DNA from 2 places in the Stenotrophomonas sp. YJH_SMC_20 genome. Region 1 is predicted to be linked to the other one. Evidence: riboswitches for the same ligand, from Rfam matches in the RefSeq annotation. Region 1 holds a riboswitch; the other holds the start of a gene.
The links. A riboswitch is a leader RNA that binds a small molecule or an ion and turns the genes downstream of it on or off. The one in region 1 is predicted to bind glycine.
Positions count from the first base shown of each region.

Region 2: another riboswitch for glycine. It lies ahead of gcvP (aminomethyl-transferring glycine dehydrogenase); the one in region 1 lies ahead of AC5P6A_RS13000 (trimeric intracellular cation channel family protein).

Region 1 is NZ_JCAFRG010000006.1:242,583-254,033, reverse strand. It holds gene AC5P6A_RS13005 (hypothetical protein) at 209-1,057, shown strand; gene AC5P6A_RS13000 (trimeric intracellular cation channel family protein) at 1,124-1,741, opposite strand; glycine riboswitch at 1,824-1,929, opposite strand; glycine riboswitch at 1,943-2,032, opposite strand; gene AC5P6A_RS12995 (GIY-YIG nuclease family protein) at 2,073-2,348, shown strand; gene AC5P6A_RS12990 (hypothetical protein) at 2,530-2,982, shown strand; gene AC5P6A_RS12985 (FAD-dependent oxidoreductase) at 3,064-4,344, opposite strand; gene AC5P6A_RS12980 (NYN domain-containing protein) at 4,468-5,247, shown strand; gene AC5P6A_RS12975 (hypothetical protein) at 5,282-5,473, opposite strand; gene AC5P6A_RS12970 (glutathione S-transferase N-terminal domain-containing protein) at 5,553-6,173, shown strand; gene AC5P6A_RS12965 (primosomal protein N') at 6,256-8,433, opposite strand; gene AC5P6A_RS12960 (hypothetical protein) at 8,846-9,850, shown strand; gene AC5P6A_RS12955 (DUF3106 domain-containing protein) at 9,843-10,418, shown strand; gene AC5P6A_RS12950 (MATE family efflux transporter) at 10,625-11,451, shown strand, end outside.
Region 2 is NZ_JCAFRG010000007.1:184,136-195,586, forward strand. It holds gene AC5P6A_RS13850 (catalase) at 1-202, opposite strand, end outside; gene AC5P6A_RS13855 (helix-turn-helix transcriptional regulator) at 317-1,039, shown strand; gene AC5P6A_RS13860 (amino acid permease) at 1,122-2,489, shown strand; gene AC5P6A_RS13865 (VOC family protein) at 2,632-3,042, shown strand; gene gcvP (aminomethyl-transferring glycine dehydrogenase) at 3,126-5,993, opposite strand; glycine riboswitch at 6,056-6,158, opposite strand; gene AC5P6A_RS13875 (multidrug effflux MFS transporter) at 6,458-7,684, shown strand; gene AC5P6A_RS13880 (siderophore-interacting protein) at 7,826-8,722, shown strand; gene AC5P6A_RS13885 (hypothetical protein) at 8,805-9,197, shown strand; gene AC5P6A_RS13890 (M2 family metallopeptidase) at 9,395-11,359, opposite strand.

The DNA.
Region 1 (11,451 bases):
GTCGGAGTTGGAGACCGGCCCATCTGCACCGGCGATGCGCCTGGCGCTGCGCATGAGCGACAGCGCCAGGTACATCGCCGGGGTGGTGTGAGACCCACGCCATGCGTGGATATCAGCGAGCCACACGGCAGGATTTCGGAAGAGTTGTATGGAGTCCTCCTGCGATTTCGGCCGAAGATGGGGTTCCTCGCCTGACTGGACCCCGCCGATGCGTGTTTTCCCGGATGACAACTTTCTGGATTCAGCTTGTCGGTCGATTTCCGGTGAAGCTGCCAAGGCGCTCGTGAGCTTGAAAGGCGGGCGAATCGCTGAAGATGCCGTATCTGTCATCGAAGACTGGTTTGAGCCGTCCCTCGAGAAGGCGCGCCTGCTGGCGGATCTTGATGAAAGAATCAGGATCCACAGCAGCGAAGGGGACGAGGGGCTGCTGCGGCCTGCGCTGAAGGCCCGGGCGGTGATCGCGGCATCTCCCGAGCCCGCGCCCGATGACTACGAGCCTTCATTCAAAGTAGTGCCTGCGACAACGCTAGGTGGCGACTGGAAATCCGACTGCGAGACCGACTGCGTGATTGTCGATGGTGATCTGATCGCAGACGGCACGCTGATACTGAACGATCTGAGCGAGACGCTCTGCGTGATCGTACTGGGGAGCCTCAGGGCCCGGAATCTCGACTGTGGTGGTTGGGTGTTCGTGCGTGATGAGCTGGAATGCGATCATCTGTACGCGTGCTCACTCAATGATGGGATTCTGTCCGTAGGTGGCAACATCACTGTTCAGACCTTCCTCGAGACCGGCACCTACACACAAGTGGCGGGGCACCTGACCGCTAGCTACCTCGGCAGCACCCACAACTCCATTGACGTGGAGGGCAAAGTGAACTGCCCGGGCTTCGATAGGCGATCTGATAGCGACTACTTGTGCCAATGGATTGATCCTGCGCTGCTGGAAGTCGACGATTCCGGCGCCGATTGGGGATGCGGACCCCAACGGTATCCGTCGGCTGACTATCCAGAGCGGATACGCGCGGGGGGCAGCCCCATGAAGTTCATGCTCTAGATCCACGCCATGCGTGGATACCGCTCTTCTGTAGCGCCGGGCCATGCCCGGCGAACACGCCATCGTTCAATGCACTTCGTCGTGATAGACGAACTTCGGCATTTCCCAGCGGTAGTGGATCGCCAGCAGGCGCAGCGCGAAGCCGCCGCCGAGGCAGCACAGGATTGCGGTGGCATCGGCCACGCCCCAGTGCAGCAGCAACAGGTAGGCCGCGCCGGTCAGCAGCGCGATGATCGCGTACAGCTCCTTCTGGAAGATGAGTGGTACCTCGTTGCAGAGGATGTCGCGCAGCACGCCGCCGAACGCGCCGGTCAGCATGCCGGCAATCAGCACGATGGGCATGGCATGGCCGGCCTCGCGCGCGATCGAGCAGCCGATCAGGGTGAAGGCGATCAGGCCCAGGCCGTCGAGTACCAGGAAGGTGCGGCGGAAGTGGTGCATCCAACGTGCGACCCAGGTGGCGATCAGCGCCGCGCATACGGTGAAGCCCAGGTACTCGGGATGCTTCACCCAGCCCAGCGGATAGTGGCCGAGCAGGATGTCGCGCAGTGATCCGCCGCCGAGGGCGGTGACGCAGGCGATCATGACCACACCGAACAGGTCCATGCGGCGGCGGCCTGCGGACAGTGCGCCAGTCATGGCCTCGGCGGAAATGGCAATCAGGTAGATGATGGACAGCAGCATGGGACAGGCTCCGGGCGCGGTGGGGCCGGCCATGCGCGACTACCGCCAGCGCCTGCGCAATGACGGGATGACGATGACCGGTGCCGCTCCCGCTGTCCTTTTGCCTGAGAGTTCAGCGACATGGGCCGCGTGCCCCTTCGGCGGATCGTCCCGGGCGTGCCCGGTGACCTCTCTCCAGCTCGGCGAGTCGAATGCATGGTTGGTGGGATTCCAGCCCACCGGCCTGAGCGATCATGGGAGCCTGCGCCTTCGGCGGGCGCCAGCGCGGCGCCTCTCTCCTGCATTCGGGCGCCAGTATATCCGCTGCAGTGCAGCACGGCATAATCCAGGCATGGCCCCGTCCCTCCGCCCCTGGTTCCTGTACCTGCTCGAATGCCGGGATGGCAGCTATTACGCCGGCATCAGCACCGACGTGGACGCGCGTTTCGCTGCCCACCAGGCCGGCAAGGGCGCGCGCTACACCCGGGCGCGGCCACCGCTGCGCGTGCTGGCCGTGCGCGAGTACCCGGACCGGGCCGCCGCGTCACGGGCCGAATGGCAGCTCAAGCAGCAGCCGCGCGAACGCAAGCTGGCCTGGCTGCAGGCCCCGGATCCTGCGCTTCTGTAGAGCCGAGCCCACGCTCGGCTCCGGTTTCTGTAGATTCACGCCATGCGTGGATGGGCTGCCGGGCCATGCGATGATCGCTCCGCGCCAAGCGCTGGAGACCCGGATGTCCACCTTTGCTTTTCAGCACGACCGTCGGTCATTGTCGTCGCTGTGGTACCCGAAACCGAAGGCGCCGTGAACGATGCGCGCCGCCGGCAAAGCATGGATCTCCGTCGTCGTGCTGGTCGCCGGCATCGCGCTGTTGCCTGGCCTGCTGTACCTGCTCGGGCTGGCATTGGCAGGCGGTCGGCCGAAGCCGGCCGACCGTGTGCCCAGTGGTGTGGCTGCGTGCAGCAGTGAGCCACGGGCGGGATACCACGCGATGAACCCCTGGCGCTTCACCGCCCAGTTCTTCGACAAGGACGTGATGAAGAAGGTGCCTGAAGTTGAGCGTGAGGCCTTCTGGATTGCCCGGCGCCACCTGTGGCGGCAACCGCAGCGCGGCATGCTGCGCTGGCATCTCAGTGGTACCGCATTGACGATCTGGATCACCCGGCATTGGAGTACCTCGCAGATTGCCGACACCGCGAGGAAGGAGGACTTCTGCCGGACCGGGTCGAAACAGTGGGTGTCCGGTGGCCCGATGAACCGGTAGATCCGACGCCATGCGTGGAGGGTGTTGACGGGGTCAGAGTCCTTTCCTGCGGAAAGGGATCCGACCCCGCTGCGTGCAGCCCTACCGCTTCGGCCGCCGGTCGTCCTGGCCATCACCGAAGATGATGCGCGCGCTGCGCTGGTAGCTCCAGTACGCCACGGCCCAGTTCAGCAGCACCACGATGCGGTTGCGGAAGCCGATCAGGAAGAACACGTGCGCGGCCAGCCAGAACCACCAGGCCAGCACGCCGGAAAGCTGCAGCCGGCCCAGGTGCACGATCGCGGCCATGCGGCCGATGGTGGCCAGGTTGCCGTAGTCGGCGTACTTGAACGGGCCGGGCTCGGGCTTGCCGTGCAGGCGCGCGCGGATCACCTCGGCCACGTATTTGCCCATCTGCTTGGCGGCCGGTGCCACCCCGGGTACCGGCTTGCCGTCGGCCTGGCTCAGTGCGGCCAGGTCGCCGGCCACGAACAGCTCCGGGTGATCGGGCAGGGTCAGGTCCGGTTGCACCGGCACGCGGCCCGCGCGGTCCAGCGGCACCTCCAGCGTGCGCGCCAGCGGTGAAGCGGCCACACCGGCGGCCCACACCACCGTGCGTGCCGGCACGAACTGATCGCCGAGCCTGAAGCCCTGGCTGTCGATGTCGCTCACCGGGGTGCCGGTCAGCACTTCCACGCCCAGCTTTTCCAGCTGCCGGCGCGCCTTCAGCGAAAGCACTTCCGGGAACGAGGACAGCACGCGCGGCCCGGCCTCGATCAGCCGCACTTTCGCACTGGCCGGATCAATGTGGCGGAATTCGTTGCGCAGCGTGTGGCGCGCGATCTCGGCCAGCGTGCCGGCCAGTTCGACGCCGGTGGGACCACCACCGACGACGGCGAAACTCAGCCACGCCGCCTTCTTTGCCGGGTCCGGTTCGGCCTCGGCACGCTCGAACGCCAGCAGCAGCTTGCGGCGCAGCGCGATGGCATCGTCCAGCGTCTTCAGGCCGGGCGCATCATCGGCCCATTGGTCGTTGCCGAAGTAGGCGTGGGTGGCACCGGTGGCCAGCAGCAGGCTGTCGTAGTCCAGCGTGCTGCCATCGGCCATGCGGATCTGCCGCGCCTGCTTGTCGATGGTCACCACTTCGCCCAGCCGCACTTCCACATTGCGCTGGTGGCCGAGGATGTGGCGCAGCGGTGCGGCGATATCCGGTGCGGACAGGCCGGCGGTGGCCACCTGGTACAGCAGCGGCTGGAACAGGTGATGGTTGCGGCGGTCGACCAGGGTGATGCGTATGCGCTCGCGGGCCAGGGCACGGGTGGCCCAGAGACCGGCAAAACCGCCGCCGACAACGACCAGGTGGGGAACGCGCTCGCGACTCATCGACTCACTCCAGTGGGGGCATCGGGGGAAGCGCCTGGCATCTTCGCACGGCGGCCACCTGTCACGTCAGCGCCTGCCCGGATCGGCGATACTCGGGTTCAGGCAACGGCCCGTGAGGAGCCCATGAGCGAACCGGAAAAGCGCATCGCCCTGTTGATCGACGCCGACAATGCGCCGGCCTCGAAGATCGACGAGGTCCTGGCGGAAGTCGCCCGCTACGGCGTGGCCAACGTGCGCCGCGCCTATGGCAACTGGAAGAGCCCGCGGTTGAAGGGCTGGGAAGCGGTGCTGCACGAATATGCGATCCGCCCGATCCAGCAGTTTGCCTACAGCAAGGGCAAGAATGCCTCGGACATGGCGATGGTGATCGATGCCATGGACCTGCTCTACGCACGCAACCTTGATGGCTTCGCCATCGTCTCCAGCGATGCCGATTTCACTCCGATGGTGATGCGTCTGCTGACCGATGGCGTGAAGGTGTACGGCTTCGGCGAGAAGAAAACGCCCGAGCCGTTCGTCAACGCGTGCTCGAAATTCACCTACCTGGAAGCACTGGGCCAGACCCATGCCAGCGTGCCGGATACCGAACAGGCTTCCAGCGAACAGGCCTCGAACGAGCCTGTGGCCAACGACGATGCCCGGCCACGCAAGAGCGGTGCGGAAATGCGCAGTGACACCCGGCTGGTGAAGATGCTGCGCCGCGCGGTGTCCTCGGCCGAGGGCGAGGACGGCTGGTCGCATCTGGGGCCGGTTGGCAGCCAGATCGGCAACCAGGCCTCGTTCGATCCGCGCAACTATGGTTACGGGAAGTTGAGTGACCTGTTGGCGGCGATCGGCCTGTTCGAACTGAAGAAGGACGGCAAGTCGTCCTACGTGCGCGCGCTGCCGAAGAAAAACCGGTAGTGCTGGCCGCTGGCCGGCACATCACCCAAACGAATCAGATCACCCGTGCTTCCGAATTCGCATAGCCGTCGGCGAACCCGGTGGCGAAATCCTCAATGCCGTTGAAGGCCAGCAGCAACAGGCCCGCACACAGCAGCAGATTGCGATTGGAGCGGCGGTAGCCCAGCACCAGCATCCCCAGCCCTGCTGCCAGCAGAATGTAGTTCAAAGCATCCCATGCAGTCACGTCGTCTCTCCCTGTGGATGGGCGTATCGTAGCGTTTCCGCGCCACCGTGGCGCACTGCTGCAGGCAAGGAAATCCGCAATGTTGAAGATCTGGGGCCGCCGCAATTCCAGTAACGTCCGCAAGGTGCTGTGGTGCGCCGAGGAGATCGGCCTGCCGTATGAATCCATCGAAGTCGGTGGCAGCCACGGCGGCACGCAGACGCCGGAGTACCAGACGATGAATCCCAATAGCCTGGTGCCGGTGATCGAAGACCATGGCCTGCCGCTGTGGGAATCGAACGCCATCGTGCGCTATCTGAGCGCACGCTACGCATTGGGCACGCTGTACGCCGAAGACCCGATGGAGCGTGCCCAGGCCGAGAAGTGGATGGACTGGAGCACCTCGCGGATGGCGCCGCTGTACAGCGACCTGATCTGGGGCATCATGCGCACCGCCCCGGCCGACCGGGACGAATCGCGGATCAATGCCGCGATCGTGCGCGCCGGCGATTACCTGGCGATGGCCGATGCCACGCTGGCCAAACAGCCGTGGCTGTCGGGCGACAAGTTCGCGATGGGTGACATTCCGCTGGGCTCGCTGATCTACGCCTGGTACGAGCTGCCGATCCAGCGGCCGGAACTGCCGCACCTGGCCGAGTGGTACGCCCGCCTGCGCGAGCGGCCGGCCTACCAGCGCGGCGTGATGTCGCCGCTGACGTAAGCACTGCCCGGTGCTGAAACGCAGCCGAGCATGGCTCGGCTCTACGGTAGTGCCGAGCCATGCTCGGCAGTGCTCTACGGGATCAATACAGGTCCGTTGGATCCACATCCAGCGACCAGCGCACCTTGCGTGCTTCCGGCAGCGCGTACAGCTGTGGCACCAGCTGCGAAAGCACGCCATGCAGTGGCGGCCGCTGCATGGCAGACAGCAGCAGCTGCGTACGCTGGTAGCCAGCGCGGCGTGGCATCGGTGCTGGCATCGGCCCGTAGGCCTCGACCACGTCCTGCTCGCCCAGCAACTGTCGTGCGGCCATCAGGAACGCATTGGCATGCTCCACCTGCTGCGCTTCGGCGCGCATCAGCGCCAGGTGCGCGAATGGCGGGAATCCTGCGGCTTGCCGCTGGTTCAACTCCGCCTGTGCGAACGGGTGGTAACCACCGCTGACCAGGGTTTCCAGCAACGGATGCCCGGGGTGATGGGTCTGCAGCCAGACCTCGCCGGGGTCACGTGCGCGCCCGGCGCGACCGGCCACCTGGATCAGCTGTTGCGCGAGTTTCTCGCTGGCGCGGAAGTCAGCGGAGAACAGGCCTTCGTCGATGCCCACCACCACCACCAGGGTCAGCTTCGGCAGGTCGTGGCCCTTGGCCAGTATCTGCGTGCCGACCAGGATGCCGGGCTGGTCGCCCAGTCTCGCCAGCTGCTGTTCCAGTGCATCGCGACGTGACGTGGTGCCGCGGTCGATGCGCACCACAGGGAGGTCGGCGAAGGCCGCGGTGAGATGCTCTTCCAGGCGTTCGGTGCCGATGCCCTGCGGTTGCAGCGCCAGGCTGCCGCAGGCCGGGCATGCCAGCGGTGCCGGTTGTCGCGCGCCGCAGTGATGGCACTGCAGGCGGCGGCCGCCGCCATGCACGGTCATCGGTGCATCGCAGCGGTTGCACGGTGCGGTCCAGCCGCAGTCGTGGCACAGCAGTACCGGCGCGTAGCCACGCCGGTTCTTGAACACCAGCACCTGTTGGCCGCGCTGCAGGTGCTCGTCGATGCCGGCCAGCACATCAGCCGAGAGGCCATCGTGCAGCGGCCGCTTGCGCACATCGAGGATGCGCACACGCGGTGGCCGCGCATCACCGGCACGCTGCTTCAGGCGCAGGTGGGTGTAGCGCCCGGCGTAGGCGTTATGCAGCGTTTCCAGCGAAGGGGTGGCACTGCCGAGCAGTACCGGAATGCCGAGCGCCTTGGCCCGGACCAGAGCGAAAGCGCGCGCGTGATAGCGGATGCCGTCCTGCTGCTTGTAGCTGCCGTCGTGTTCCTCGTCGATGATCAGCAGCCCGGCCTGCGGCAATGGCGTGAACACCGCCGAGCGGGTGCCGACGATGACCCGTGCCTCGCCGCGCGAAGCCGCAGCCCAGACGCGCGCGCGCTCGTTGTCGTTCAACCCCGAATGCAATGCGTGCACGGCGATGCCAAGGCGGCCGCGGAAGCGTGCCAGGGTCTGCGGGGTCAGACCGATTTCCGGCACCAGCACCAGCGCCTGCCTGCCCTGCGCCAGGCAGTGGATGATGGCCTGCAGGTACACCTCGGTCTTGCCGCTGCCGGTCACGCCATCCAGCAGGAAGGGCTGGAAGCCTTCGGCGGCGTTGATGGCGGCCACCGCTTCGGCCTGGTCCGGGTTGAGGGTGGGGCCGGGCAGCGGCTGCGCATGCTGCGGTGCCACCGTCATCGCCACGCGCTCGGCCAGCGCACGCTTGGCCAGGCTGCGCGCGGCGGTGCGCCAGTCCTCCATGCGTTCGCCCAGTACATCCTCATCCACCACGGCCCCGGCCAGCAGTTCGGCCAACTGCCGCGGGCGGCTGCCGGCGCGCAGCTTCCCGCGCTGGGCATGGCCTTGGGGGGTCAACTGCCAGCCCCAGTGGTGGGTGTCGGGCAGGGCTTCGCCATGACGCAGCGGTCCTGGCAGGGCGGTGCTCAGTACCTCGCCCAGCGGTGCGTGGGTGTAACGCGCCAGCCATTGCAGGCTCTGCCACAGCTCCCCCTGCAGCAGCGGCTGCGGGTCGCACCAGGCCAACGCTTGGCGCAGTCCCTGGCCGTCGTCGGTCTGGCCGTGCCCCACCACCACCCCGACCAGCTCGCGGTTGCCGAACGGCACCTTCAGGCGGCAGCCGACCGCAACCGTGGGGCCATCGCCCTCCGGCGACAGGTAGTCGAACAGACGGGGCAGGGGGACGGGCAGGGCGACCTGCAGGGTCGGAATCGGTGAAAGCATCGGGCCAGTGTACCGGGCCATGCGCGCGCGAATGGCGGGGTGGGAAACGGCGGAGCGGCGCCCGTTGAATCATAAATGTCACCTAAATATCGGTGTCCATTGGAGATTCAGGCTTATCCACATGTTCTGTGGATAACGTTGTGCGTTACCGGTCGACGGGAACGCAGGAGGCCGATGGCGACGAGCTCACGCTTGGGTTGGTCAAAAAATAGCCACACTTAAAAACTATTCAAAATCAACAGTTTAAGTGTGAAACATTGCTGAAACAGAGTGAATTCAGCTGCTTGCCGCAGTTTCCCGCGCCGGGAGCGTGGTGCTGTGCACAACCTGCAGCACGAAGTATCCGTGGGCGCAAGTCCTACGGGCGTCGATTGCCTGCCGCTATCATTCCCCCAGACCTTTGGAGTGACCGATGACGGCTGTGCCCGCCCCTGTTTCCTCGACCGCGGCCGGCGCGCTGTCGGCGTTCCTGCGTGGCGTCGAGCGCCGCGCCCTGGTGGTGGCTGAGCTGCAGTGCGGCGATGCCGCGCGCGCCGAACAGACCCTGGTGGCAGTGATGCGCGCGTTCGCGGCCGTTGCCAGCGACCTGCCGATGGCGCAGTGGCCGACCCGCTTCTGGACCCTGCTGGGCCAGCGCCAGGCCCTGCGCGAGCCGGTGGGTGGCCAATGGGCGCCACCGTTGGCCGCGCTGGCTGCGATGTCGCCGCTGCCTCGCCTGGCGCTGCTGCTGCGGGTAGGCGGCAGCCTGGACGAGAGCATCGCCACGCGCGTGCTCGACCAGGACGAGGCCGGCTACCAGCACCTGCTGGCCGATGCCTGCCCGCGCGATGCCCAGGGCCAGCCCGATGCCGCGGCCTGGCGCCAGTTGGCCGAACAGGTACAGGCGCGTATCCGTGAACTGCCGGCCACGCGCCTGCAGCAGCTTCAGCAGCCGGCGGCACCCGCCGCCCACAATGAAGCGGCGACCTCCAGCTGGCGAGCACCGCAGCGGGACGAGCGCGCGGCCGCCCATGGCAAGCGCCGTCGTACGGGCGCCAAGCCGCGCTGGCGTGGTCCGCTGATCCTGCTGGTAACCGTGGCGGTGCTGCTGGCCGCTGCGCTGGGTTGGCGCTACCTGCAGGGACGTTCCTTCGGCAACGATGCGCCGCTGCCGGAAGGCGTCGTGGGCGAGGCCGGTCCGGTGACGGTGGAAGCCCTGCCACCGAGCAAGGTCGACGCCACGCCGGATGCAACGCATGCCCAAGCCAATGACGACGCAGCGATGCTGGCCGATCGCGACTACCCGCTGGTTGCCGATGCTGACCTGTACGCATGGACCGCCGCGGGCGGTCCGCTGCCGGTGGACGAATCGCAAGCCAAGCCGAGCCGACCGGAGCCGGCCAGTGCCACGCTGGAAACCGCCGCCGCCGATGAATAAGTCCGTGTTCGCCAGCCTGTTGCTGGCCTTGCCGCTGTCCCTGTCTGCGGCGCCGCAATCGTTGAACGTGCCATTGCCGCCGCCATCGCCGGCCACCCCGGCCGTGCCGCCGGCTTCGACCGCGGCACCGGCTGGCTTTGCCCAGCTCGATCCGCAGCAGCAGCGCCAGCGCCGTGCCGACTACGCCGCCTGGCGCGCGTTGCCGGAAGGAGAGCGCGAGCGCATCCGCCAGGCCGCTGCGCGATTCAATGCGCTGCCCGCGGACCAGCAGCAGCGTCTGCGACAGCAGTTCGGCGATCAGGACCAGGCGTTCCGCGACGGGTGGCGGCTGGGCCCGCAACTGGGCCTGGAATTCCCAAAGCTGCATGGCTTGTTCGGCTTCGTGCCTCCGGAGCAGCGCGAGACCGCGCTGGCCGTGCTGCGTCAGCTCAGCCCGGCGCAGCTGGCCCAGCTCGCCCTGGTCGCGCAGCGTACGCCGCCGCAGGAGCGCGACGCCGTGCGCAGCGCCTTCCTTGCGGTGCCGGCCGCCGAACGCGACAGCTGGCTCAAGCGCCAAGCGGGCCAGTAAAAAAGGGGACGGAGGGGATTAAGTCGCATTCGGCACTGACTGGCCAGATACGACTTAATCCCCTCCGTCCCCTTTTTGCTTGGGGCAGCCGGAACCCAGCATTCACCCCATGTCATGGGAATGCGCGCGCCGGGCGCGTAAGATGACCGGCCGCAACCCGGTGCCTGTGCCCTTCGCGCGCAACCGTAGTTCGCGTCAAGCACCTTATGTCTACTGCAACCTCCACGCCGCGCTTCAGCAAGGAAGTCGGCGCTACCGGTCTGCTCGCCCTGCCGCTTGTGCTGGGCCATGTGTCCACCGGTCTGATCTCCTTCGTCGACAACGTGATTGCCGGCCACCACGCCACCGCGACGCTGGCTGCGGTGACCATCGGTACCGCCCTGCTGTGGCTGCCGATGCTGATCCCGATCGGCACCCTGATCTCGCTCACCGCCTCGGTGTCGCAGCTGCACGGCGCTGGCCGCGAGCGCGAGATCGGCCCGCTGTTCCGACAGGCGCTGTGGCTGGCGTTGGGCCTGGGCCTGATCATGTTCACCTTCCTTACGGTGGTGCCGCCGCTGCTGCCCGCCTTCGGCATCGCACCGGACATCGTGCCGGGGGCGACTGCGTTCCTGCATGCGGTGCGCTGGGGCGGCCCGGCGCTGACCCTGTACTTCTGCATGCGCTACCTCAGCGAAGGCATGCACTGGACACTGCCCACCATGCTGCTTGGCTTCGGTGGCCTGCTGGTGCTGGCGCCGCTGGGCTATGTGCTGGCCAATGGCAAGCTCGGTTTCCCGGAACTGGGCGCCGAAGGCCTGGGGATCGCCTCGGCGGTGATGATGTGGCTGCAGGCAACCGCATTCGCCCTGTATCTGTGGCGGACCAGGCGCTTTGCCCATCTGCAGCTGTTCTCGCACTTCGAAGGGCCGCGCTGGAAGGCGATCTGGGACCTGCTGCGCACCGGCCTGCCGATCGGCATCACCGTGCTGATGGAAGGCGGCCTGTTCATCGTCACCGCGCTGCTGATCGGCCGCCTCGGTGCCAATGAAGC
Region 2 (11,451 bases), on a different contig from region 1:
GGAGGATGAAGTCTTCCAGCAGCGTGGGCCCCCGAGGCCCCTGTCGCAGGGAGTTCTGGTTGTCTGCCACCGGGATGCCCTGATCGGTGGTCATCACCGGATGGCTGCCCCCGGCCTGCTGGTGGAGCTCATCGCCATTGCCCCGTGGGTGGCTTTCGGGCGGGGTGGTTGCGCGCTTGCCGGTCGGCTTGCTGGCGGCCATGGAGGGTGGCTCCGGATCGTCAAAGGGAACCACGACACTGGAACCGAGCCCGTTAAACCCCGGTCCGGCAAAGGTGAACGTACGGGCAAAAGCGGGCTCGGGTATGCTTGCCGCATGCGAGTCGAGCCCGCCGACATCGAAGCCTTGTTCGACGCCATCCCGGACGTGCTGTTCTTCATCAAGGACCGCCAGGGGCGGTACACCCACGTCAACCAGACCATGCTGCGACGGCTGGGCCTGCGTGCGCGCAAGGACGTCATCGGGCGGACCGCGGCCGAGATCTACCCGACCGGCCTCAGCGCGGACTATGTCGACCAGGATGCCCGCGTGCTGTCCGGCGAGGTGATCGAGAACCTGATGGAGCTGCACCTGTTCGCCAACCGCGAACCGGGCTGGTGCCTGACCTGCAAGCGCCCGCTGCTGGTCGATGGCGCCATCGAGGGCCTGATCGGCATTTCCCGCGACCTGGGCCAGAAGGACAGCCTCGGCACCCAGTACGAGCAGCTGCGGCTGGCGCTGGCCCACCTCAACGCGCACTACGCCGAGAACGTGCGCATGCAGACCCTGCTGGACATCACCGGCTTCTCGCTGTCCAAGCTGGAGCGCAGCTTCCGCAAGGTGTTCCAGATGACCCCGCAGCAGGTGCTGACCCGGCTGCGGATCCAGATGGCTATGCACCTGCTGCACGGTGACGAGAGCATCGCCAGCATCGGCCAGGCCTGCGGTTTCAGCGACCAGAGCGCCTTTACCCGCAAGTTCAAGGCTGAAACCGGTTTCTCGCCGCGTGCCTACCGCGCCCGTATTGGTGGCAGTGTCGGAGAGCCGGCACTGGCCTGAGCCGCCTGCTGCGTTGTGCCTATCCCCGCGGGCATGGGACAGGGTAAGGTGTCGCCCCTGTAGCCCGCCGCCAGCCCTGCCGATGCCCAACTCGATTCCGACCGCTTCGCCGTCCCGCCTCGGACATTCGCTCAAGCCCCGCCAGCTGATCATGATGGGCCTGGGCAGCGCCATCGGCGCCGGGCTGTTCCTCGGCTCGGGCGTGGGTGTGCAGGCGGCCGGTCCGGCGGTCCTGGTGTCGTATCTGGTCGCCGGCGCGCTGGTGATCATCGTGATGAACGCTCTGGGCGAAATGGCGGCGGCCAAACCGACCAGCGGCGCGTTCTCGGTCTATGCCGCCGATGCCATGGGCGCCACCGCCGGTGCCACCGTCGGCTGGTTGTGGTGGGTGCAGCTGGTGATCGTGATCGCCGCCGAGGCGGTGGGAGCGGCCGGTCTGCTGGCCACGGTCTGGCCAGCAGTACCTGTACCGATGGCGGCGCTGGCCTTCATGCTGTTCTTCACCGCCATCAACCTGCTGGGGGTGAAGAACTTCGGCGAGTTCGAATTCTGGTTCGCCATCCTGAAAGTGGCGGCGATCCTGGCGTTCATTGCCATCGGTGTGGCGCTGCTGATGGGTTGGCTCCCGCAGGTGACCTCGCCTGGGCTGAGCAACTTCACCGAGCATGGTGGTTTTGCGCCGAAGGGCCTGGCCGGGATCGGCGCGGCGTTGCTGGTGGTGGTGTTTGCCTTCGGCGGCACCGAGATCGTGGCCGTTGCGGCGGCGGAGACCGAAGATCCGGAGCGCAGCATCGCCCGTGCCATCCGCACCGTGGCGTGGCGCATCCTGGTGTTCTACATCGGCTCGCTGAGCGTGATCATCGCCGTGGTGCCGTGGACCAGCGAGGCGCTGAAGTCGCCCTTCGCCGCGGTGCTGGACATTGCCCGTATTCCGGGTGCCGGCACCGCCATCACCCTGATCGCTGTGATCGCGCTGCTGTCGGCGCTCAATGCCAACCTCTACGGCGCCTCGCGCATGATGTATTCGCTGGCGCAGCGACGTGAAGCCCCGGCCGTGCTGGGCTGGACCGATCCGCGCCAGGTGCCGGTCATCGCCGTGCTGGCCAGCGTCCTGTTCGGTTTCGCCGCCACGGTGATGGAACTGCTGTTCCCGGACCGGGTGCTGCCGGTGCTGCTGAACATCGTCGGTTCGACCTGCCTGCTGGTGTGGACGCTGTCGCTGGTCTCACAACTGGTGTTGCGCCGCCGCGCGGATCGCCTGGGTACCCGGCTGCCGTTCCGCATGGCGGGCTTCCCGTGGCTGACCTGCTGCGCGCTGGCGATCCTGGCGCTGATCTTCGGCCTGCTGCTGAGCGAGTCGCACACCCGCCTGCAGTTCCTGTCGATGGTGGCGCTGACCGCCACGATCGCCGCCGGCAGCGCCATCGCGCGGCGCATGCGCGAGGCGTGATTCTGTAGAGCCGACCCTACGGTCGAGGCTGCTGTTTGCGCGATCGCCAGCCGAGCATGGGCTCGGCTCTACAACAGGCACACACTCCGCGTGGCACTGTGCGCAGGTGGGCCGCCAGCGGCCCGTCGACCGGGAGTACCGCATGCTGCGCAGTCGCCCCTTCCTGATGTTCACCGGCCAGGCCGAGGCCGCCCTGGCCCTGTACGCCGAGGCCTTCGCCGATTTCCGCCTGCTGGCAATGCAGCGCCATCCGGACGGCGCCGGTGCCGGCGTGCCCGGGCAGGTCCGACAGGCCATCTTCCTGCTCGGTGGCACCCACTACCTGTGCTTTGACAGCCTGGACGTGCACGATTTCACCTTCAGCCCGTCGATCTCGCTGTTCGTCGAGTGCTCCGGCGCCGAGCAGTTCGAGCGCGCCGCGCGCGTGCTGGGCGAGGGCGGCCATTGGTTGATGCCGGTGGGCGAGTACGATTTCAGCAACCGCTACGGCTGGGTGCAGGACCGCTTCGGGGTGTCGTGGCAGTTGAGCCTGGGGCAGATGCCGGATCCGTGATCGGTTCAGCCGCTGCGCTCGCCGGGCATGGCCCGGCGCTACCGTAAACGAAAACGGCCCGCTTGCGCGGGCCGTTCCGTCAATCACGCTTCGACTTCATCGTCCTTGTAGGCATCGACCGGGATGCAGGCGCACATCACGTTCTTGTCGCCGTACACGTTGTCGACGCGTGCCACCGGCGGCCAGTACTTGCTCTGCTTCAGGCTGGCCAGCGGGAAGGCAGCCAGTTCGCGCGGGTAGGCGTGGGTCCACTCGCTGGCGGTCACTGCGGTGGCAGTGTGCGGCGCGTTCTTCAGCGGGTTGTCCTCGCGGTCCAGGCGGCCGTCTTCGATCGCGCTGATTTCCTCTCGGATCTGGATCATGGCGTTGATGAAGCGGTCCAGCTCGTGCAGCGACTCACTCTCGGTCGGCTCGACCATCAGCGTGCCGGCCACCGGGAAGCTCAGGGTCGGGGCGTGGAAGCCGAAGTCGATCAGGCGCTTGGCCACATCCTCGGCGCCGATGCCGCTGGTCTTCTCCAGCGGGCGCACGTCGAGGATGCACTCATGCGCCACCAGGCCGTTGCGGCCGGTGTACAGCGTCTTGAAGTGCGGCGCCAGGCGCTTGGCGATGTAGTTGGCGTTGAGCTGCGCGACCTGGGTGGCCTTGCGCAGGCCTTCGCGGCCCATCATCGCGATGTACATCCAGCTGATCGGCAGGATCGAGGCGCTGCCGAAGCTGGCCGCGCTGACCATGCCGACCGGACCGTTGTCACCCAGCTTGCCCGGCAGGAACGGCGCCAGGTGCTCCTTGACCGCGCACGGGCCGACGCCCGGGCCGCCACCGCCGTGCGGAATGCAGAAGGTCTTGTGCAGGTTAAGGTGCGAAACGTCCGAACCCCACTTGCCCGGCTTGGCCACGCCGACCAGGGCGTTCATGTTGGCGCCGTCGGTGTACACCTGGCCGCCGTGCTTGTGGATGATCTCGCAGATCTCGACCACCTCTTCCTCGAACACGCCGTGCGTGGACGGGTAGGTCATCATGATCGCGGCCAGGCGGTCGCTGTACTTCTCGGCGTTGAGGCGGATGTCCTCGACGTCGACGTTGCCGTTGGCATCGGTCTTGGTCACCACCACCTTCATGCCGCACATCTGCGCCGAGGCCGGGTTGGTGCCGTGCGCCGAGTCCGGGATCAGGCAGATGTCGCGGTGGCCTTCGCCGCGCGAGCGGTGGTAGGCACGGATCGCCAACAGGCCGGCGTACTCGCCCTGCGCGCCGGAGTTCGGCTGCAGGCTGACCGCGTCGTAGCCGGTGCATTCGACCAGCATCGCTTCCAGCGTGTCGATCAGTTCCTTGTAGCCCAGCGCCTGGTCGGCCGGCACCAGCGGGTGGATCTGCGAGAACTCCGGCCAGGTCACCGGGATCATCTCGGCGGTGGCGTTGAGCTTCATGGTGCACGAGCCCAGCGGGATCATCGTGCGGTCCATCGCCAGGTCCTTGTCGGCCAGCGAACGCAGGTAGCGCAGCAGTTCGTGCTCGCTGTGGTGGGTGTTGAACACCGGATGGGTCAGGAACGCAGACTGGCGCAGCAGGCCGGCCGGCAGCGCGTCGGCGGTGCTTGCGTCCAGCGCATCGATGTCGGCCTGCGCGCCGAACACGGCGGCCAGCGCGACCACGTCGGCGCGGGTGGCGGTCTCGTCCAGGCTGATGCCGACCGAGTCGCTGTCGATCGCGCGCAGGTTGTAACCGGCGGCGCGTGCCTTGGCATGGATCTCATCGGCGTGCACGCCGGTGACGTGCAGGGTGTCGAAGAAGTCGCCACCGACCTGTACGCCGGCGTTGCGCAGTGCCGCAGCCAGGATGGCGGCCAGGCGGTGGGTGCGGCGGGCGATGCGGGTCAGGCCTTCCGGGCCATGGTAGACCGCATACATCGAGGCCATCACTGCCAGCAGCACCTGTGCGGTACAGATGTTGGAGGTGGCCTTCTCGCGGCGGATGTGCTGCTCACGGGTCTGCAGGGTCAGTCGGTATGCCGGGTTGCCCTGGGCATCGACCGAAACGCCGATCAGGCGGCCCGGCATCGAGCGCTTGTAGGCGTCACGGCAGGCCATGAAGGCGGCGTGCGGGCCACCGAAGCCGAACGGCACGCCGAAACGCTGGCTGTTGCCGACCACGATGTCCGCGCCCCATTCGCCCGGGGCAGCCAGCAGGGTCAGGGCCAGCAGGTCGGTGGCCACGGCCACCAGGCCGCCGCGTGCGTGCACGGCATCGACCAGCGCCTTGTAGTCACCGACCTGGCCGAAGGTGTCCGGGTACTGCAGCAGCAGGCCGAAGGCTTCTGCTTCCAGTGCCTCGGCCGGGGTGCCGACGCGCAGCACGATGCCCATGGGCTCGGCGCGGGTGCGCAGCAGTTCCAGGGTCTGCGGGTGCACGGCATCGTGCACGAAGAAGGTGTCCGACTTCGACTTGGCCGAACGCTTGGCCAGGGTCATCGCTTCGGCGGCGGCAGTGGCTTCGTCCAGCAGCGAGGCGTTGGCGATCTCCATACCGGTCAGGTCGGCGCACAGGGTCTGGAAGTTGATCAGCGCTTCCATGCGGCCCTGCGAGATTTCCGCCTGGTACGGGGTGTAGGCGGTGTACCAGGCCGGGTTTTCCAGGATGTTGCGCAGGATCACGTTCGGCGTGTGGGTACCGTAGTAGCCCTGGCCGATGAAGCTGCGCAGCACGGTGTTCTTGTCGGCGATCGCACGGATCTTCGCCAGTGCCTGCACTTCGGTCATCGACTCCGGCAGCGCCAGCGGCGCCGGCGACTTGATCTTGGCCGGCACGATGGCATCGGTCATCGCATCCAGCGACGCGTGGCCGACGACGTCGAGCATCTGCGCGATCTCGGCATCGTTGGGGCCGATGTGGCGCTCGACGAACGCATTGTGGTGCTCGAGCTCACGCAGGGAAGGGGTGTTCTGGGACATGGCGAAGGATCCGTCAGGAAAGGGCACACGCACGGGCACAAGCCGCCGGTCGGCGGTCTGCGGGGCGCCCCTCTGTCCTTTTGCCTGAGAGTTTGGAAGCGCGGAAAACCGCGGCTTCGTGCCCCTTCGGCGCCGGATCGAACCGGTCTCTCCAGAGTTCTGTTACGGGTGGTATCGGGCCTGAGCGATTACGGGCGTTGCGCCTTCGGCAGCGGTGTTCCGCTTCTCCCACCGTGTTGCCCGCCGATTATAGCCCGTTGCGGGCCCGCTGGCCGCGCCCCGGCGCGGGCCCGCGGCTGAATGGCCGATGGCCCGGCCGTGCGTTTTGTGCACCGCTGCATGGCATCGGGCGCAATCCCCACCTATGATGGGCGGATACCCGAATTCATCTGGCGCCGTCCCCGTTGCAGCGGGACCGGCGCCCGCCGTGCGTGCCGCGCATGGCCCTGCCGGACGCTTCCTTCATGACCGCCGCCGTTGCTCCCTCCACCCGCCGCATGGCCCTGCTGCTTGCCGGCCTGGCCATGTTCGGCCCGTTCTCGATCGATACCATCTTCCCCGCGTTCCCGCAGCTGGCGCAGCGCCTGTCGGTGGACGAGGTGGCGGTGCAGCAGACCATCAGCGTGTACCTGCTGTTCTATGGCCTGATGAGCCTGGCGCATGGCCCGCTGTCCGATGCGTGGGGGCGCAAGCGGGTGATCCTCGGTGGCCTGGTGGTGTTCGTCGGCGCCTCGGTCGGCTGTGCGCTGTCCACCGATCTGGCCACGCTGCTGGCGTTCCGCGCGCTGCAGGGCCTGTCGGCGGGTGTCGGCATGATCGTCGGCCGCGCGGTGATCCGCGATCTCTACCATGGCCACGACGCGCAGCGCCTGATGAGCCAGGTGTCGATGCTGTTCGGCATCGCCCCGGCCATCGCGCCGATCATCGGTGGCTGGATCCTGCTCAGTGGCGCCGGCTGGCCGCTGATTTTCTGGTTCCTGGTGGTGTTCGCGCTGGTCCTGCTGGCAGCCACTGCACGCTACCTGCCGGAGACCCATCCGGTCGAAGCGCGCGTGCCGTTGTCGCCGCACGCGTTGATGCGCGATTACGTGCGCATCGGTTTCAACCCGCGCTTCCTGCGCCTGGCGCTGGCCGGCAGCATCGGCTTCGGTGGCATCTTCCTGTACATCTCGTCGGCGCCGGTGTTCGTGATGCAGCACCTGCACCTGGGCGAGGGCGGTTTCGCCTGGTTGTTCATCCCCACCATCGGCGGCATGACCACCGGCTCGTTCCTGTCCGGGCGCATGGCCGGGCACACCACGCCCACCCGCCAGGTCGCCATCGGTTTCAGCCTGTGCGCGCTGTCGGCGCTGCTGAATGTCGGCTACGTGGCGCTGTCGCCGCAGTTCGTGTTGCCGTGGGCAGTGCTGCCGATCTTCCTGGGCGGCATGGGCATGGCGCTGATCTTCCCCATCCTGGCGCTGGCGGTGCTGGACATGTATCCGCACCAGCGCGGCCTGGCCTCGTCGCTGCAGGCCTTCGTGCAGCTGATGATCAGCACCGTGGTGGCCGGCGTGGTGTCGCCGTTGCTCAGTGCCAGCCCGCTGCACCTGGCGCTGGGCCAGGCCGCGTTCTTTGGCGCCGGCTTCGTGTTCTGGTACTGGGAGCACCGGCTTGAGCGCGCGGCGCAGGCAGCCTGCACGGGCGATTGAGCAGCGCGCAGGGGTAGGGTACGCCGCGATGCCCGTAACGCTTGCGGCGAGGAACGACCGGACTAGGCTGGGGACTCCAGCCAGCCGGTGCGTGGATGCACGACAGCCAGCCGATCCGATGTCGTTGCATGAGGTTCCCCCATGGCTGCGCAGCAGACCTACCGCCTGTTCGAGGTGGCGCTGAAGGAGCGCCGCGTTCTTTCTCCTTCCCTGGACCGCATGGTATTCACCGGTGCCGACGTGGCGCGGATGAAGACCGAAGGCCCGGACCAGCGCATCAAGGTATTCTTCCCCTTGCCCGGCCAGGACGTGCCGCCGGTGCCCAGCGGCGAGGACTGGTACCCGCGCTACCGGGCGCTGCCGGACGACCAGCGTCCGCCCATGCGCACCTACACCATCCGCCACCTGCGCGCCGAGCAGGGCGAGGTCGACGTTGATTTCGTGCTGCATGGCGAGACCGGGCCGGCCTCGCGCTGGGCCATCCACGCGCGACCGGGCGACCGCGTAGTGCTGCTGGCCCCCGATGCCGACTGTGCCGACAGCAGCGAAGGCTGGGAATGGAAACCGCCGATGGGAGTCGGCCAGGTGCTGCTGGTGGCGGATGAAACCGCGCTGCCGGCGGTGGCCGGCATCCTCGAGGAACTGGCGGCCATGGTCGATCCGCCGCGCACGCTGGCGCTGCTGGAGGTGGCGCAGGCCGGTGATGCCGTGCACCTGAAGGCGCCCTCCAGCGCCGAGCTGGTCTGGCTGCCGCGCGGGCGGGCCGCCTACGGACAGCCGTTGCTGCAGGCGGTCCAGGCGCGGTTGGCAGCGGCCCCGGGCGCGGCTGCCGGCGATGCGCCGGATGAGATCGACGTCGATACGCAGATCCTCTGGGAGCAGGCCGATACCCGCGTGGCCGGGCCGCTGTATGCCTGGGTGGCAGGCGAGGCGGCGGCGGTAATGGCGATCCGTCGCCACCTGGTCCGCGACTGCGGGCTGGACCGCCGCGCGATCACCTTCATGGGCTACTGGCGGCACGGCAAGGTGCTGGACTGACCGTGCTGGATCGAGCACGCGTGAAGCAGCGCTGCGGGCGGGGTGCGTTATCCTTGCGCCCCCTTCGCAGCGGTACCGCACCATGTCCACCAGCTCCAAGACCCGCCGCGACCAGCGCCGTCGCCAGGAAAAGAAGGCCGCCAACAAGGCAGCCGCGCAGGCGTCGCCGGTGGAGCCGCATGCCGAACTGCGCGACGCGCAGCGCACCCTGCTGGCCGGTGTCGTTCGCCGCGATGGCGAATGGGTGCTGGGCATGGATGGCCGCATCGCCGGCCACAGCGAGAGCGCTGCGCAGGTGCTGGCGCTGATCATGCAGGCCGGTGAGCTGCACGAACGCAATGGCACGCCGGTGCGCCTGATGTACTCCGATGCACTTCGTGATGCCGCACAGGCCGAAGCAAAGGAGAAGGGCCAGACCTTCGAGGAGTTCAAGGCCGAGCTGGCCGCGGCGATGGCAGCGAAGAAGAACAGCTGATCCGCCGTGGGTAGCGCCGGGCCATGCCCGGCGAGCGCAGCGGTGCGATGAAGAGCCGCCGGGCATGAATCACTCTCACTGCTTGGCGAAAGGCTCCGCGCGCATGGCGATGCGTTCGCTGCAATGGCGCCCACCGGTCACGTGGGCGCGGCCCGGCGCTACATCAGGGGCGGATCCTCGCGGACCCGCCCCTTTTCTCATTTCGCCGCCGGGGCCGCGTTGGCCTGCCAGCCGCACATCTGGCCTTCGTTCTGCTGCTTCAGCCACTCGTTGACCGGTGTGAAGTACTCGATCATCGGGCCGGCATCGAGCTTGTCGGTGCCGGTCAGCTCCTTCAGCGTGGCCTGCCACGGCTGGCTGGCACCCTTGCTCAGCATCGCCCAGTACTTCTGACCGGCTTCCTTGTTGCCGTAGAAGGTGCACTCATGCAGCGGGCCCTTGTACCCCGAGGCGTCGCACAGGCCCTTGTAGAACTGGAACTGCAGGATGCGCGCCAGGAAGTAACGGGTGTACGGGGTGTTGCCCGGCACGTGATACTTCGCGCCCGGATCGAAGAATTCTTCGCCACGGCTGCTGGCCGGGGCCACGCCCTGGTACTTGGCCTTCAGGTCCCACCATGCCTTGTTGTAGTTGTCGGCGGTGATCGAGCCATCGAACACGCCCCAGCGCCAGCGGTCGATCATCAGCCCGAATGGCAGGAACGACACGCCCGACAGCGCCATGCGCATCTGGTTGTTGATGACCGCCTCGCGGCTTTCGGTCGGCGCGTCGACCAGGCCGATCGAGCTGAGGTACTTGGGCGTCATCGCCAGCACGATGGTGTCGCCGATCGCTTCATGGAAGCCGTCGTTGGCACCGCCCTGGAACAGCGGCGGCAGCGGGTTGTAGGCCAGGTCGTAATAGATGTGGCCCAGCTCGTGGTAGATGGTGGTGAAATTCTCTTCGTTCGGCTTGATGCACATCTTTGTGCGCACGTCGCCTTCCATGTTCATGTCCCAGGCGCTGGCGTGGCAGACCACGTCGCGGTCGTCAGGCTTGATGAACTGGGTTTTTTCCCAATACGACTGCGGCAGTGACGGCATGCCCAGCGACACGTAGAAGTCCTGCGCGCGCTCGGTCATCTGCTTGGCGGTGCGCAGTTCGGCTTCGCGCTGCGCCTTGTACTGGGCCGCCACACTGGCGTCCTTGCCGGCCTTGGCCAGCGCCGCGCTCAGGTTGGTCTGGTACTGCTTTTCCAGTGCAGCGGTGATGTCAAGGCTGCCGGCACCCGGGTATGGTTCCAGCTGGTCCCACAGGTTGGACCAGTCCTGCTGCCACATGTTGCCCAGCAGGTGCGCGGCGATCAGGCCATTGCCCACTTCGGCCTTGTCCTTGCCGTAGGTCTTGTCCAGCTTGGCGCGCGCATAGCAGTGCAGCTGTTCGTACATCGGCTTGACCTGTTCCCACAGGCGATCGGTTTCCGGGCCGATCTGCTCCGGCGGCATGTCATAGCCGCTGCGCCACATCTGGCCGGCATCGGTGAAGCCCATGCCCTTGGCGCCTTCGTTCACCAGGCCGACGAACTTCTGATAGTCGCCGCGCATGTTCTTGGTGGTGCTGTGCCAGCCCTGCCAGGCGTCGAGCTGCTTGTCGTAGTCGCGGCTGCGTGCCAGCACCTGCTCCAGCTCGCCCAGCTGCCGGCAGGAGTTCGGGTCGTTGGCATCAGTGCAGTACTTGCCGGCGCCATAGCTGCCTTCCATGCGCGTGGCGATCTGGGTCAGCTCGGCCAGTTTGGCCGGGTCGCGCGGCGCCGGCATCGAGGACATCAACTTCAGCAGGTGGATCGCGCGCTTGCTGTCCTCGCTCATCGGCTGGCCGTCGAACTTGGCTGCCTGTTCGATCCAGCTGTTGAGCTGGGTCAACGAGCGTTCGTTGGCTTTGGCTGCGATGCGTTCGGAATCACTGTTGATGTAGGTGGAGGACAGCCATTGCGCCGAGGTCATCTCCGGGTAGGCGGCCTTGAACTCGGCATTGATGCGGGCCACGAACTGGTCGGCGGTTTCGCCGGCCGGGGCGCTGCTGCTGGCGGTATCGGTGCCTGGGGCAGCTTCCTTCTTGCAGGCGGCCAGGGCCAGCGTGGCGGCGGCGATTGCCGAGGCCAGCAGGAGATGACGGTGTTTCACGGGCGGTCCTTGGGTGGTGAACGACGGCCGAAGGCTAGTGGGCCGTCGCTGCCACCGCAAGTGGCGGAAGTCGGCCGGGCCGCGCCCGGCAC